Regions from separate parts of the Shewanella sp. WXL01 genome, predicted to be linked through region 4. Evidence: predicted binding sites of a transcription regulator. Region 4 holds the regulator's gene; each other region holds the start of a gene.

Region 1 (4,218 bases), 560 kb from region 4:
CAATAGTATGATTGAACTCGCTATAACACATATGGGTATGGATCTGGGTTTTATCCTCAACACCACTGGCACTTAACCTAAACGCCTTCACCGCCCAATCAAGATAACCTTGCCACTCACTTTGCTTAATCGGTAACCCTTCCCTAAAGGCTGGCTCATCAATTTGGATAATACCTATCCCTGCTTGTTCAAGGTCTACAACCTCATCTCGTATCGCCAGTCCAATTTGGTTAGCAATCACCTCGCGGTCAATATCTTCGCGAGCAAACGACCAATGTAAAATGGTAACAGGTCCAGTCAACATACCTTTCACCGGCTTGTCGGTTAGGCTTTGAGCATAGGTTGTCCAATCTAGCGTCATTGGTTTCGCGCGGCTAACATCACCATAGATGAGCGGCGGTTTAACACAACGTGAACCATAGCTTTGTACCCAACCTTTTTGCGTAAAGGCAAAACCTTCGAGCTGCTCGCCAAAATACTCCACCATGTCGTTACGCTCTGATTCACCATGAACCAGCACATCAATGCCAATACTCGACTGACGCTCAATGGTGTCTTTAATCACTGCTTTTATATGCTGCTGATAATCAAGTTCAGCAAGCTCGCCTTGACGCCAGCGGCGGCGCAGACCTCGAATCGCAGCAGTTTGCGGGAATGAACCAATCGTTGTAATAGGCAAACTTGGCAGTTTTAACGCATTGGCTTGTGCAACTTGGCGCTGCTTGTAAGCACTGCCGCGCTCAAAATCTTGCTCAGTGAGATTATTAAGACGTTGATAGACGGCCTCGTTACGCCTTGCACTACGTGCTTGCTTGCGCTTAGCACAAAGGCTACGTATATGTTGGCTGCGCTCACTTTGTGGATGGGTAACAAGATGCCCCAGTTCAGTTAGCTCATTGAGTTTTTGCTTGGCAAACGCTAGCTGCAGCTTAAGCTCATCATTTAGCTCAGTCTCAGCATCAAGATCCACAGGGCTATGTAGCAGCGAACAAGACGGCGCCAGCCAGATTTGCTCATCATAATCATTGATTAAGCTTTGTACTTGCTCAGCAATATCGTCAATATCTGCTGCCCACACGTTGCGACCGTTAATGACCCCCAGCGACAGCACTTTTTGCTGTTCAAGCGTTGGTAAAAACGGTGCTGCAGTTTGGCTGCCCGCAACCAGGTCAATATGCAGACCTTCAACCGGCAGTTGATTAACAAGCTGGGCATGGTGCTGAATGTCACCATAATAGCTAGCAAGTAAGACTTTAATAGACGAGGGCTTGCTATCAGCAAAATACTGATAAGTTTGGCTAATAGCCTGCTGCCAGCTCTGACTCAGCTCGCTAGCGAGTATAGGCTCATCAAACTGCACCCAAGTCACACCTTGCTCTGCAAATCGCTGTAATATAATTTCATAAACTGGCAGTAATTTCGTCAATAGTTGTAGCTTATCGAACTCGCCTTTTGCTTGAGACAAGGCTAAAAAGCTCACTGGGCCAAGTAACACAGGTTTTGGCTGATGACCGCAGGCTTTAGCCTGCTCTACCTCTTCAAAGATTTGCTCAAATGCCAACTCAAACACCTGATCTTGTTCTAATTCAGGTACTTGATAATGATAGTTAGTATTAAAAAACTTCTTCATTGCGCTAGCACTTGCTTGCTCGCCATTCACCTCAGCGCCCCGGGCAATATTGAACAAAGTGTCTAGGGTAATCTTTGCTGCAGTGCCGTCTGCATTGAGTTGGCGATGGCGCGCCGGAATAACATTGAGCGTCGCGCTTAACGTTAAAACATGGTCATAGTATGCAAAGTCACCAACCGGGATAAGCTCGATACCGGCGTCAGCCTGCCATTGCCAGTGAGTTTGCTTAAGGGTTAGCGCTTGAGCTTCTAACTGCGCCTGATCAATCTCTCCGCGCCAATATTGCTCTAAAGCGAACTTTAACTCGCGATCACGACCAATCCTTGGAAATCCTAAGTTTGTAATTTTCATACCCTTTTCTCCTAACACAGCAGTAATTGTTGCCTATATGTAAAAAAATTACACAGGCGTCTGGACGTCTAGAAGTTTATTGTGTTAGTCTGAATGCAATCAATCGAATTGATTTCAATGGCAACGTGAACAGATTTCATGTGGGGACAAAATGATAGAGCTAAGACACCTTCGCACTTTAATGGCGTTAAAAGAGAGCGGCAGTTTAGCGGGCGCAGCAAAGAAGCGCTTTGTAACTCAATCTGCCTTGTCACATCAAATTAAGGAACTGGAAACTCGCATTAACTCTGCGATTTTTGTTCGTAAAAGCAAACCGTTAGCCTTTACCCATGAAGGTGCGCGCTTGCTCGATCTTGCCGAAGAAATTCTGCCGAAAGTGATCGAAACTGAGTCTGATCTGAAACGCGGCCTAGAGGGAGAAGCCCAAAGCTTTAAACTGGGCATCGAGTGTCATAGCTGCTTTCGCTGGCTAATGCCTGTCATTGAAGAGTTCAAAGCTCAATTTCCACAGGCACAAATCGATATTTCTAGCCGCTATGCATTTGACTCGCTCAATGCGCTGCAGTCTGGTGAGCTGGATATTGTATTGACTTCAGACCCTGTGCCGGGGCACACGGTGTCGTATCAACACCTATTCGACTTTGAAGTTAAACTGCTGGTTTCGACCGAGCATCCACTTGCAGCAAAATCTGTGGTTGCGCCAAGCGACTTAGGCCAGCAAGCCATTATTAGCTATCCAGTGCCGCTAACTAAACTTGATTTATACAAACACTTTTTGGAGCCAGCAGGTGTTGAACCTGGAGTGCAAAAGCAATGTGAGCTCACACCAATGCTGCTGCAACGTGTCGCCTGTAATGACGGCGTGACGACTTTGCCGAACTGGTCTATGAATGAGGGTCAAGGCTTGAGCTTGAAAGCGCTAAAACTAGGCAGTGAAGGATTGAAGAGGCCGCTGTTTGGTGCGTATCGTCGCAACACAACCAACACCAACCTCATCCATAAATGGTTTGAGCTAGTCGCTCAGGAAGGGCTAAAACTACAGCGCATGAATTAATACCGCTTTACAGGAACAGCTCACTTATAAAGCAACTGCTCGCTTACAAAGGGTTAATCAGCAGTTGTCTCTTGGCCAATACTCGCCTTAGCACAAGCCCTGCCGAATTAGGGTTTGTGGTTTGTGCGAGGTTATGGGCAACCATAAACTCCTGCCTTAAATCGTCATCTAAGCCTAAATTTTCAAACGCATCTAATGACAACGATTTTTGCTGCTTATCAATTATCGACTTTACGATTCGCAGTGACAGCGGCGGCTCAGCATTGGCATTTAAATAAGCAAACGCAGTTAAAGTGATCACCTGCCCAAACACACTAAATAGCGCTAGGGTTTGCACTTCGTCAACATCAATATTGACCTGTTTGCCTGCATCAACATCTTGCTTGATTAACTCTAAAGCAGAGCTGGCAATATCCTCAGTTAGCTGCCAATAACCGTGTACTAACTTACGGTATGGCTCAACTAAAGCATCAAGTCGCTCTTTTAAATAAAACGCAAAAGCGTAGCGATAAATATTCACCTGCCCTAAACGGATAAGCGCATCTTTCACACTGCGATTTTTTGATTGCACAGCGCCTGCGGCTTGAGCTGAATTGGCGCGAATAAGTAAGTGCGCAGCTAACGCGGGGTCGGCCGATACTGTATCGATAACCACACGAATATCAGCTTCATTGATTAAGGCTTTTTTTAGCGGAGTGAGAATGTCTCGGCGACCTAACACTTGCTCTTCATTGCTAATGATAGCTCGTACCTGATCGAACACTTCACGCTCTAATGACGTCATATTTATCCAGCACCTTGTTATTATTTTTACCTTGGAATTTATCCATAGAAGTGAGCCCTAGGTCAAGCTATCAGCACCAAAGAATACAAAAAAAGCCAGCATAGTGTGCTGGCTATTATCTTCAATGCTGTCTCTATCAAATTTATTAGAAACGGTAGCCTGCGGTTAAACGAATTTCACGCCCAGTACCTGAGTAGTAACCATTACCCCAAGTTGAGAAATAACCAGAGCTAACATACTGTTTATCGAACAGGTTATCGACACGTAGGCTAGCTTTCCAGTCACCACGGTTATAGTTAACTGCAAGGTTAGTCAGCAGGTAACTATCAATCTTGTTCCCAACATTGGCATTGTCGCCCTGCATGAAGCGATCGCCGGTATAGCTCGCCTCTAAAAAGG
Region 2 (4,218 bases), on a different contig from region 4:
GAAATGTCGCTAGAGAACCATCAGCAGAATGCACTAATCAACGATAACAGCGAGCAAATAAACCAAGGCGCAGCTGATCTGGCTAAACTAGTGGATCAATTCAAAGTGTAAACTAGTTTGGTTATTACTTTGTTCAAGACAAACAAAAGGGCTCAGCTGAGTTTATACAGCTGAGCCCTTTAGCATTTATGTAACTAATTTAGTGGTTAGCCTTTAGCGTCTAGGTAGCGCTCAGCGTCAAGTGCAGCCATACAACCTGTACCTGCAGAGGTAATCGCCTGGCGGTAGTGTTGGTCCATTACATCACCACAAGCATAAATACCTTCGATGCTTGTTTGAGTCGCATTGCCCGCAAGACCGCTGTTCACTTTAATGTAGCCGTTATTCATATCTAATTGGCCTTCAAACATACCTGTGTTTGGAGAATGACCAATAGCAACGAATACACCTGCTACTTCTAAATCGGTAACGCTGCCGTCTTTAGTGCTTTTCTTTTTAAGACCAGTTACACCCATGTCATCGCCAACCACTTCTTCAAGGGTTTGGTCTAGGTGTAGTACGATATTACCGTTCTCAACTTTGTCCATTAGGCGCTTAGTTAAGATTTTTTCTGAGCGGAAGCTATCACGGCGGTGAATTAGGTGAACTTCTGAAGCAATATTGCTCAAGTAAAGTGCTTCTTCAACAGCTGTGTTACCACCACCAATAACCGCGACCTTTTGGTTACGGTAGAAGAATCCATCACAAGTCGCACAAGCTGATACGCCACGGCCCATAAATGCTTCTTCTGATGGTAAACCTAAGTAACGTGCAGATGCACCCGTTGCGATAATTAGTGCATCACATGTGTATTCGCCATTGTCACCTTTAAGCTTGAAAGGGCGCTCGGTTAATGTGACTTCATTGATGTGGTCAAATAAAATCTCAGTCTCGAAACGCTCAGCATGCTCTTTCATTCGTTCCATTAAAGCTGGGCCAGTTAGGCCTTCAGCATCACCTGGCCAGTTTTCAACTTCAGTGGTAGTGGTTAGCTGACCACCTTGTTGCATACCAGTGATCATAACAGGCTTTAGGTTTGCTCGAGCAGCGTAAACGGCAGCTGTATAACCTGCAGGACCTGAGCCTAAGATAAGCAGATTACTGTGACGAGATTCAGACATTATTTTAATTCTCCAATGAAATGCATTCGCATAATCTGGGGATTGTAGGGAATTTAGCTAAGAGGGTAAAGGGATCTTACAACGAGTATTTCGATTAGCTCAATCGGTGCTGTAAAGCTATCCATGCACTACAGCATCAAGGTGGATATCAATCTAGTAACTAATATGGCAGCTCGGCAGACCATTTTTCTCTAAATATTGCTGATGATACTCTTCTGCGCGGTGGAAGCTTTGCAAAGGCACAATTTCAGTAACAATTTGCTTAATGCCCCATTTGCCGCTCTTGATTAGCGCTATTTTTGCAGCCTCGGCTAATTGCTTTTGCTCTGCGTTATGAAAGAACACTGTACTGCGATATTGACTGCCAATATCACCACCTTGCTGATTAAGGGTGGTTGGGTTGTGGTTGGTCCAAAAGATATCAAGCAGCTGCTCGTAACTGACTTGTTCTGGGTCATACTCAACTTGCACCACTTCGGCATGCCCGGTATTACCTTGTTTTACTTGCTCGTAGGTTACCTTGCTATCATCTCCGCCCATATAACCGCAAACAGCATCTGATACACCTTCAACTTCACGAAAGAAATACTCAACACCCCAGAAACAGCCTGCGCCAAATGTTGCTAATGCCATGGATAACCCCTCACTCATACAATAGATGTTTAAACGTTTAGATATTTAGATTGTTAGACGTTTAGATGGCTATAATAAAAAATTATTAGTTGATTGCAAGTCATTTGTGAAAACAAATTTACCTAGCATATAACCCTAAGGATGGTGGCGTGTGTTAGAATCTGCGCCAAATAAAACACCGTTAAGGAGAGAAGAGTGTTACAAGCATCAATTAAAGATAATGATTTCCTCGCATTTACGTTAGCTCACCCACAAGCAATCGACGCACCATTTAAGGTAAATACCAACAGCAATGTTAACGTTGAAGTGCTCGATACTGGGGTAATTTGCTTTACACCTAAGGACTATCAAAAGGACATCGTACTGTCTTGCGCTGTGCACGGTAACGAGACGGCGCCAATTGAAATCTGCAATGAGTTGATTACAGGCTTATTAACTGGCGAGTTAACGCTAAAGCAACGAGTGTTGTTTCTAATTGGTAATCCGCCATCTATTCACAACAAAACCCGTTTTGTTGAAGAGAACATGAACCGTTTATTTAGCGGCGGACATGCAAAAGGTGATACCAAAAACCAGGAAAGAGTGCGCGCTAAAGCCTTAGAAGGTTATGTACGAGACTTCTTTGAGCAAAATGGTGACAAACAGCGTATTCACTATGACCTGCACACCGCAATTAAACCATCAAAGCATGAGAAGTTTGCCATTTACCCTTATCGTCATAAGAGCTACAGTGGCGAGCAAATGATGTTTTTGGCCGCATGTGGTGTCGATACCATTTTGTATCACCACGAGCCGACAACCACATTTAGCTACTATTCATCTAATGAGTTTGGTGCCGATGCGTTTACCGTTGAGCTAGGTAAGGTCATGCCATTTGGGCAAAACGATATGAGTAAATTTGCAAAAGCTAAAGCCATGCTAACCGCGCTTGTGACCCAAACTGAAGTTGAATTACCAGCCTATGACGCTGAGCAGCTAAACCTATATAAAGTGTCACGCTCAGTGAATAAACACTTTGAAGACTTCACATTCAGCTTTGCAGATAGTACAGAGAACTTTACTCAATTTAATAAAGGCGAGGTGTTAGCCACTGAAGGTGGCCAACAAGTCATCATTGAGCATGATATTGAAGCAATTGTATTCCCAAATGCAAAAGTTCCTGTCGGGCAACGCACAGTATTATGTTTGATCCCTGCACCGAATGAAGATGTGCAGTAACATTGTCGCAGTCGTAAACCATTATATACATTTGCCCAAGTGCTAAAATGAGCCACGGCAAATAATGACTATTGCTAGGTAGTTTACGTTAACGTAATGTTTATCAGCAGATTATAATATCAGGTAACTATTTACCCTATAACTAAGAGCACAATATGAGCAACGCAACAACGAATAATGACACTGTGCATCGTGTCAGCTTCTTAGATAAAGCGTCATTGCACATTCCAACCTTGCGCATTTTGCAAGCGGACGGCACCACTTATGAACAAGCGGTTTTGCCAAATATTGATCAAGAGCTAGCGAACAAAATTTACGACACTTGCGTATTCACGCGAGTGCTAGACGAACGTATGCTTGGTGCCCAGCGTCAAGGTCGTATTAGTTTCTATATGACATGTACTGGTGAAGAAGCGGCAGTGATTGGCAGTGCTGCAGCGCTTGATGATGGCGACGTTATTCTTGCGCAGTATCGTGAACACGCGGCACTAAGATACCGCGGCTTTCCGACTGAGCAGTTTATGAATCAAATGTTCAGTAACGAGAAAGACTTTGGTAAAGGTCGTCAAATGCCGATCCACTATGGCAGCCAAGAGTTAAATTACCAAACCATTTCATCGCCGCTAGCCACGCAAATTCCACAAGCAACGGGTGTCGCTTATGGTCTTAAGCTACAAGGCAAGCGCAATGTGGCTGTATGTTACTTTGGTGAAGGTGCAGCGTCGGAAGGTGACTTCCACGCAGGTCTAAACATGGCTGCGGTACTTAAATCACCCACTATTTTCTTTTGCCGTAATAATGGTTACGCAATTTCAACACCAACTGAAGAACAATATGCAGGTAATGGTATTGCTAGCCGTGGTGTAGGCTACGGCATGCACACTATCCGTGTTGATGGTAACGACATGCTAGCAGTATTAGCTGCAACACAGCAGGCTCGCGCATACGCACTTGAGCATAATGTACCAGTATTGATTGAAGCGATGTCATACCGTCTTGGCGCGCACTCTTCATCAGATGACCCATCAGGTTATCGTTCAAAAGAAGAAGAAGCGAAATGGCAGCAGCATGACCCAGTTAAGCGCTTTAAGTTATGGATGATCAACAAGGGTTGGTTAGACGAAGCGACTGACGCTGAGCTACATGAGAAGTATCGTGAAGAAGTATTGTCAGCTGTGAAAACCGCTGAAAAACTGCCTGCTCCACA
Region 3 (4,218 bases), on a different contig from region 4:
CATGCATTCCAGGTGGATAGTGAGGGCAAGGTTTCTACCGCTCGCATTATGGGCTTGCGCAAGCTGGATATGGACGATACGCGCTGGGATAAAGCGATGAAAGCGATTGCTGATTCTATCCAGGTGACTGATAGCAAGTCTTATATTCGCTTCTACAAACGCCGTGACCTCGACAGCGCTTGGGAGCCTATCTCACTTGATATTGCAGCGCTATAAGGAGGCTGGAATGGCTAAACCGACTAAACCTAAGTCATGGTATATCAAGATGATCCATATCGGTAAAAACAAACTGATGATGGATGATCAAAGCTATCGCGCAAATTGTGTAGCTTTAACTGGCAAGGCTTCATGCCTAGATATGACCACTGCAGATTTAGCTAACGTGCTTGAGTTCATGAAGTCGAAAGGCTTTAAGTTCAAAGCAACTAAGGCTAAAGCGACAAAGGACAAGCAGCCAACGCCGCTTGATAAGCTGCGCTCTGTTTGGATCAGCATGAGCCGTGGTGGCTTCCTTAAAGATGGTAGCGATGCGGCTTTGAATAAGTGGTGCCAAAGTCAATCAAAGCGCCTGAACGCTGGTGAACCTGTGGTCAAACTTGAGTGGCTAACACCGCGTATGGTTCATGCGCTGATTGAGCAGCTAAAAAAGTGGCACATGCGTATGTTGACCGATGCAATCCGCGCCAACTTCAAGTTAGCGATGCAGTTAAGCCAGGAAAGCGCGCTAACACCTGAAGCTTATGAGGAGTTTTTGGGCTATGCCAATGGTCTACTCATTCCTGATGGCTATAGCGATTTGCTGGCGCTGCATGAGACGTTTGCGGCGATCGTATCGTCAACCAAAAACAAGGCTGTAAATAAGTAGTGGTATTGGCCCTACTTATATATAAGTGGGGCCAGCTTTAATCGGGAGGCATCAATGAGTTCTAAAGAGCGTTCGGCGGCACTGTTAGTTGAGATGATCAGCAATCTCGAAGCGTTGCTAATAAAAGAAGGGTTAGAGCAAGAAGATGCCACGCGTGTTGCTCAAGAAACCGTTGACCAGGTTCGCAAGGACTTCGGCGGTGAGCAGTTCTACTTTCCTCGTGGTGATAGCCTGGATGTCAGCCTGTCACATCATAAAATCTACGCTAAGTTTCGTGGCCACAATCATGTCGAGCTAGCAAAAGAGTTTAACGTGAGCGTGACCCATGTTTACCGCATCGTCAAAACCATCACAGACCTAGAAAAAGCTCGCCGCCAACCTGAGTTATTTTAACCAGTTTTAAGCAGCGAGCCTGTTTTCACTATTTGAAACACCTTTTAATATGCTGTTCCATCTATTTCCACCAGTTCCCGCCTAATCCCGATATATTCGCACACTTACTGGTATAGTTTTCTCTCTCTAGATCACTCAGCAACAAAAAAACCGCCATGCAGGCGGTTTTTTTAATCCTAGGCAGTGGTCTTTATAGACCTGCGTCTGCGCGTAGGATTTCAGCTTTGTCAGTTTTCTCCCAAGGGAACTGGTTACGACCAAAGTGACCGTATGCTGCAGTTTCTTGGTAGATAGGACGAGCAAGATCTAGCATAGCCGTTAGACCATAAGGACGTAGCTCGAAGTGCTCACGTACTAACTTAATAAGTATGGCTTCTGATACCTTACCAGTACCGAAAGTTTCGATGCTGATAGATGTTGGCTCAGCAACACCAATTGCGTAAGAAACTTGGATTTCACAGCGATCAGCAAGACCAGCTGCAACAATGTTCTTAGCAACATAACGTGCTGCGTATGCGGCACTGCGGTCAACTTTTGATGGGTCTTTACCAGAGAATGCGCCACCACCGTGACGTGCCATACCGCCGTAGGTATCAACAATAATCTTGCGACCAGTTAGACCACAGTCACCTACAGGGCCACCGATAACGAAACGGCCAGTTGGGTTGATGAAGAACTTCGTATCTTTGTTTAACCATTGAGATGGTAAAACTGGCTTGATGATGGTTTCCATCACGCCTTCGATTAAGTCGTCTTGTGAGATTTCTTCTTTGTGCTGAGTTGAAAGCACAACTGCATCAATACCCACAATCTTACCTTCATCATATGCAAAGGTAACCTGGCTTTTCGCATCTGGGCGTAACCAAGGAAGTGTGCCATCTTTGCGCACTTCAGATTGACGCTTCACTAATTGGTGAGCGTAAGTAATAGGTGCAGGCATTAATACATCAGTTTCATTGCTTGCATAACCAAACATTAGACCCTGGTCACCCGCGCCTTGCTCGGCTGGGTCGGCACGGTCAACACCTTGGTTGATGTCTGGAGACTGTTTACCAATCGCGTTTAAAATAGCGCATGAGTCAGCATCAAAGCCCATGTCTGAGTGGGTGTAGCCAATTTCGCGAACGGTTTTACGGGTAATTTCTTCGATATCAACCCAAGCAGAAGTGGTCACTTCGCCACCCACTAATACCATGCCTGTTTTGACATATGTTTCACACGCAACGCGAGCTTTAGGATCTTGCTCAAGGATTGCGTCTAGTACCGCATCAGAGATCTGATCGGCGATTTTATCTGGATGACCTTCTGATACAGACTCAGAGGTGAACAAGTGCTTTGCCATAGTCGGAAATTCTCGTTTTAAATCATTTGAACGTGTAGAGGTATCTACATCTAGACGTCTATTCTAGATTAATTTAACAATGATGACACCCCCTCTATACGAATAAATCCTGAGAATTGTGCAATGGTGCATAAAAATTAAATTAAGCCAAAACAGCGTTTTAGTAGCAGGCTGAATAAGTCTTTGTTCTACAAGCGTTAGTGTTTTTGTTAACGGGACGTATCAATGTGAGTGTGCGAGAAAATAAACAATGTAAATTTTGTCTTTGTGGATAAATGGCTAAATTTGGTAATTATTAGTTTACAGCCTTGGACATTAGTTGGGGTTAGAGCGTTGGTTGGATTTAGAGCTCTAGGTGGTCTTCGAGTATTGGTTGGCTTTTAAGCGTTGCCAACTAATCCAGTGATTATGGTTTTGGACAGGCGTTACTGGGTGCTAATAAACCTTAACCCAGGATAGTAAATAACCTGAACCCTGGAAAATAAATCGGTTTCTAACGGCTATTTTTGTCCGTCTCTTAGCAAAAGAGGGCGTTAAAGATACTTGCAACAGACTAGCGATTGACGCGTAGCTTTTCCTTGAACTAAACAAAACTATCTCGTTAGAAATATTAAGCTGGGTATAGCACCATTCTAGAGCGTTATTGACACTTCCTTATCCTGAACTCAGGTCAATGAATAAAGCCCCTTCGCTTCAGCCCTGTATTATTGTTCCTCTAACAGACCCTAGCTATTTAGTCAGTGTTTTTTGGAGTAAAAGCTCTGCATTTCAAAGCAAGTGTTAGCTATTTTGTTAACGGGAACGATTGCCAAACTGCCTTTTCTTTATTCAAACTTTTAATTTTCTACTAAATTTAAAAATGATTTATAACAGCGAGTTATCTCTTGTGTTCGGTTTGCTTTTCGCTTGTCATAATAAAATCATGTTTAAATAATGTTGCAAACCAAATTGTTGGGTGCTAACTTTTGTAACAGCTAAATGTTACCGATAACAATTTGGTGTTATAAAGTGATTTTGATGTACGCTTTCAGATTATGTCGGTTGAGATAAAAAACATAAAAACTCAATAATGACCTAGCCCTGTGGGGGGGATATGAAAAAAAGTACAAGACTAAGCCCTAGCATAGCTGCGCTTGCAGTTGCGTCTGCTTTAGGCACGATTTCAATGGCACATGCGCAAGATGCAACCGATCAAGCTCAAGCTGACGAGCCAATGGAAGTGATTGCGGTAAAGGGTATTCGTAGTAGTTTGTCGCGCGCTCAAGATATCAAGCGTACATCTGATGGTGTAGTTGATGCGATTTCTGCTGAAGATATGGGTAAATTCCCAGATACCAACCTAGCTGAATCGCTTCAGCGTGTTACTGGTGTGTCGATTGATCGTAAAAACGGTGAAGGTAATCAGGTTACTGTGCGTGGTTTTGGCCCAAGCTTTAACTTGGTGACCTTAAATGGCCGTAGCATGCCGTTTGCTGACTCGCCAAAGCAAGAAGGCGCGGGTGGCACACAAAACCGTAGCTTCAACTTTGACCAAATCTCCTCAGAGTCAGTCACTGGCGTCAATATTTATAAAACGGCTAAAGCTGATATCGCATCGGGCGGTATTGGTGCTACGGTC
Region 4 (4,218 bases):
ATTCGTCGGTGTTACCGCGGGTGCCAATGACAACAAGATTGGTGGTAAATCATCGGCAGATTTTGTTTGGGGTGGTCAAGCTGGTGTGCAATACAAGTGGACGGAGCATTTCTCAAGCGACTTAGGCTATCGCTACCTTGCTCAAGACTATGACAAAAATGGCATCGAAATTAGTGATAGTCAGCAAATCTACCTGACGTTTGACTACAAGTTCTAAGCGTTCATTTTGTCCATCAACTCACGGTGGGTAGGTTGAAACCCACCAGTTTTATATTAACTCCCTATTTTTTGTACAGCATTTGTACGGCATAACATCCCATCTTGTTATGCCTTTTTTGTATTTGGGTTTTGCCATTATTTTAATTTATTTGAGTAGTAAGCCGATTCTGACTTATCCAGTTCTTGCGCGACATCAATAATATTACTGGCAAACATTTTTGCGGCTAGTGACATATGTTGACGACTTGGATAAACCAGATATGAGTCAATATAGTCAGACTCAATCTCAGGCAAGATACTGACTAATTGTTGGTTTTCTAGATGCTCAGTGACAAGACTGTAGGGCAGAAAAGCGATTCCAGCACCGGCAAGACAAAAACTAAATAAGGAACTAAAGTCGTTGGTGACTAGGCTGTAATCGATAGAAAAAGTCTGGTCATCGATCATGATATGGTTTTGGATTGTGCCGCCAGTTGAGGCAATCATTGAGTGTTTCGCCAAGTCCTCCACGCAAGTGATTTCATCGTGCTGCGCCAGATATTCTGGTGTAGCAAAGAGTTTTAGCTTGAAAGATGTGAGCTTTTTGGCAACAAAGCTGCTGTCTTCTAGCTTGCCTACATCAATGACAAAATCTAACCCGAGCCGAGTAAGCTCGCGATAGCCACCTGAGACCATAAAGATCTCTAGTTTGATTTGTGGGTGCTTTCGCATGAACTCCGCTATTTGCCTATCGAGCAGTCGCTCCATAAATGGCAAGAGACCAATTCTAAGCTTCCCTTGTAACTGAGATTGCTGGTTTTCAACCATGCGAGCAGCATTGAGAAATTGCCCAACTAAAGGCTCCACTTGCTCTAAGAATTGCTCGCCACTGGGAGTTAGCGACATTGCGCGCGTGGTGCGAATAAAAAGTGGCGCGCCTAATTGTTTTTCTAGCTCGCCAATTCGGCGGCTAACTAACGCGCGTCTGGTATCAAATGAATCTGCGGCTTTAGAAAAGCTACCGAGTTTAGCAACCGCTATAAATAACTCTAAGTCATTGATATTCAACTGATACACCTTAGGTTAGACAAAAGAATGAGTGTAGATGTATCAAGAGATTACTGTCAAACAACACGTTGATAAGCATGATGGAACTCACAGCGACACCATCGCTAAGCGATGAAAGTTGACAAACGTGAGGGCAAACTAAGTAGCCATTAAGCTAATAATTGATTTAGTAGCCAGGATGAGCGCGCTTAAGCTACACAAAATAAAGGTGACTTTTCGCGTCAGGTCTTTATCAATATTGTGTACATATTTACCAGCCACTTTGTGCCCTAATATCACAGAGGGCAAAAGCATGGCCGCGATAACGAGATGTTGCCATTGTACTAATCCATATATCGCCAATATGGCCAGTGCGATCATTGAGCTAAAGACAAAAAACGCAGATAAAGCAGCGCGAAAGTCAGCAGCGGCTTTGCCAGCTAACAGTATTGCTAATGGCGGGCCGCCAATCGCGGCAATATTGCCAAAAATCCCCGAAAAGATCCCAGCAATAAACAAGGTGAGCTTATTCACGGGCGCAGTGATTTTATAGATGCTAAGTAATACTGCTAGCAGCACAATACCTGCAATCATTAGGCCGAGAATATCAGCTGGTGCGAGTATCAGTAGACTGGCACCAAGGAGTCCGCCTGGCACGCGGCCAATGAGAGCGTATTGTAGTCCGTTAAATTCAAGTGCGCTGCGCTCGCGATATAAGGTCAACGCTGAAATCGAAAAGCCCATTAATATTACCGGCACAGGCACTAAGTCTGGGTCGACAATATACAACAGCGGCGTTGCCACAACTGCTAAACCAAAGCCAATTAGGCTTTGAGTTAGCGCACCAGCAAACATGATGATTGAAGCTAGGATCAGACTTAACGGGTCGACTATTGTCATGTTACTTCCATATTTATTATGGCTTGAACTTGAGCAAGCTGCGCCTTGGCGCGGGAGCAAAAAATAGGTGCGAGAGTAATAAAAAATGCTTCAACCACCTGAGCGATTGAAGCATCTTAAAATTCGATATGGTTTGCAGACTATTCTACGTCTTCCCACTCGATGCCCATAGCATCCATCAATTTTTTTGCTTCAGCAGGAATTTGGTCTGGTTGCTCTTTAGATAAGTCATCGTCATTTGGCAGTGGCTGACCTGTGTATGCATGCAAGAAAGCTTCGCATAACAGCTCACTGTTAGTGGCATGGCGTAGGTTATTTACCTGGCGGCGAGTACGCTCGTCAGTTAATACTTTTAGCACCTTTAAAGGGATGGACACAGTAATCTTCTTTACTTGTTCATTCTTTTTGCCATGCTCGGCGTATGGGCTAATATAGTCGCCGTTCCACTCAGTCATTAACTCACCTTTAGCTTTGAATTCGGGGCTGATTTTAACCCCTTATCTACGTTAGTCAAATTATTGCAACGAAATTGTGTGCAATGCAAATAGATTTCTCGATGTTTAGATGTCTATATGGCTATTTCCTATTGACGCTGATGTTTGGGTTAGGTACATTTGGACGTCTAGACATCTCTTTCTTGAGTGGTTGATTTAGGAGTCAATGATGGCCAAACCTCAAAATGCGACAGTGGCAGTGCGCCAAGGTATTGAAAGTGACACCCAGTATGGCGCGGTTGTGCCGCCGATTTATCTGTCGACCAACTACTCTTTTGATGGTCATAAAAATCCACGCGAGTTCGACTATAGCCGCTCGGGTAACCCAACCCGTAATATCCTTGGAGATACTATTGCTCAACTTGAAAACGGAGCAACAGGTGTTGTGACCTGTACCGGTATGGCGGCCATTACTTTGGTCACCAGTCTACTTGAGCCTGAGGATTTAATCGTTGTACCCCACGATTGTTATGGTGGCAGCTATCGTTTGTTCACAAATCTTGCCAAAAAGGGCGCGTTTAAATTATTGGTTGTCGATCAAACCGATGAGCAAGCATTAGCGCAGGCAATTAAGCAAAAGCCAAAAATGGTTTGGCTTGAAACCCCATCAAACCCGCTATTAAGAGTGGTGGATATTGCACCCATTGCACAGGCAAGCCACGAGGTTGGCGCTTGGGTTGTGGTTGATAACACCTTCTTGTCGCCAATTTTGCAGCAGCCGCTCGATTTAGGCGCCGACATCGTGATTCATTCCACTACTAAATATATCAATGGCCATAGTGACGTGGTTGGCGGCGCAGTAGTCGCAAAAGATGCTGAGCTAGGCGAGTTATTACATTGGTGGTCGAATACCTTAGGGCTTACGGGCAGCGCTTTTGACAGTTACTTAGCATTACGCGGCATTCGCACTTTAGGTGTGCGTATTCGTGAGCATCAAGCCAATGCACAAAAGATTGTTGCGCTGCTAACTAGCCATGAAAGCGTTGCAAAAGTGTATTACCCGGGATTATCTGACCATCAAGGCCACGAAATTGCGCAGAAACAACAAAAAGGTTTCGGCGCTATGTTAAGTTTCGAGCTTAAAGGTGGTGAGGCCGAGGTTGTCGCCTTTTTAGATGCGCTGAAATTGTTCAGTGTTGCTGAAAGTTTAGGCGGCGTGGAAAGTTTAGTAGCCGTTCCGGCAACCATGACCCACCGTGCAATGGAGCGAGAAGCTCGCCTAGAGGCTGGTGTTGAAGACACATTATTGAGACTATCTGTCGGCATTGAGGATGGTGACGATCTAAGCGCAGACATCAAAGCTGGCTTAGATGCGGTTGCAGCTCTATAAAGCGTTAATTTTTGTCCACATATATTTAGAAAATCGCACGCAATAAAGTAAGTTGTACGCGGCACATATCGAGTATTGCCGCGTAGTTTAAGGAGTGACAAATGGCACGAGGTCATTTACATAAATTTGGTGGTTCAAGTCTGGCTGATGCGGACTGTTATCGCCGTGTCGCACACATTATATTGACCCATGGCAATAGCGACGATCTCGTGGTGGTGTCTGCCGCTGGTAAGAGCACTAACTTCTTAT

What was found. The regulator MetJ, encoded in region 4, represses methionine synthesis genes. The targets are predictions, from matches to a motif close to TAGACGTCTAGACGTCTA.
Region 1: the regulator MetJ is predicted to act here: its motif matches at 2,043-2,060, upstream of metE (5-methyltetrahydropteroyltriglutamate--homocysteine S-methyltransferase).
Region 2: the regulator MetJ is predicted to act here: its motif matches at 1,848-1,865, upstream of msrA (peptide-methionine (S)-S-oxide reductase MsrA).
Region 3: the regulator MetJ is predicted to act here: its motif matches at 2,644-2,661, upstream of metK (methionine adenosyltransferase).

Annotation. Positions count from the first base shown of each region.
Region 1 covers NZ_JAAIKQ010000001.1:1,099,605-1,103,822, reverse strand. The annotation lists gene metE (5-methyltetrahydropteroyltriglutamate--homocysteine S-methyltransferase) at 1-1,981, opposite strand, end outside; gene G3R49_RS04730 (LysR family transcriptional regulator) at 2,133-3,035, shown strand; gene G3R49_RS04725 (HDOD domain-containing protein) at 3,079-3,819, opposite strand; gene G3R49_RS04720 (TonB-dependent receptor) at 3,965-4,218, opposite strand, start outside.
Region 2 covers NZ_JAAIKQ010000005.1:51,952-56,169, reverse strand. The annotation lists gene G3R49_RS13090 (methyl-accepting chemotaxis protein) at 1-111, shown strand, start outside; gene trxB (thioredoxin-disulfide reductase) at 207-1,160, opposite strand; gene msrA (peptide-methionine (S)-S-oxide reductase MsrA) at 1,314-1,793, opposite strand; gene astE (succinylglutamate desuccinylase) at 1,989-3,011, shown strand; gene G3R49_RS13070 (thiamine pyrophosphate-dependent dehydrogenase E1 component subunit alpha) at 3,167-4,218, shown strand, end outside.
Region 3 covers NZ_JAAIKQ010000004.1:245,399-249,616, forward strand. The annotation lists gene G3R49_RS12620 (DUF3164 family protein) at 1-216, shown strand, start outside; gene G3R49_RS12625 (gp16 family protein) at 227-865, shown strand; gene G3R49_RS12630 (Mor transcription activator family protein) at 920-1,258, shown strand; gene metK (methionine adenosyltransferase) at 1,449-2,600, opposite strand; gene G3R49_RS12640 (TonB-dependent receptor) at 3,694-4,218, shown strand, end outside.
Region 4 covers NZ_JAAIKQ010000001.1:536,535-540,752, forward strand. The annotation lists gene G3R49_RS02125 (outer membrane beta-barrel protein) at 1-217, shown strand, start outside; gene G3R49_RS02130 (LysR family transcriptional regulator) at 355-1,266, opposite strand; gene G3R49_RS02135 (sulfite exporter TauE/SafE family protein) at 1,405-2,145, opposite strand; gene metJ (met regulon transcriptional regulator MetJ) at 2,286-2,600, opposite strand; gene metB (cystathionine gamma-synthase) at 2,809-3,969, shown strand; gene G3R49_RS02150 (bifunctional aspartate kinase/homoserine dehydrogenase II) at 4,071-4,218, shown strand, end outside.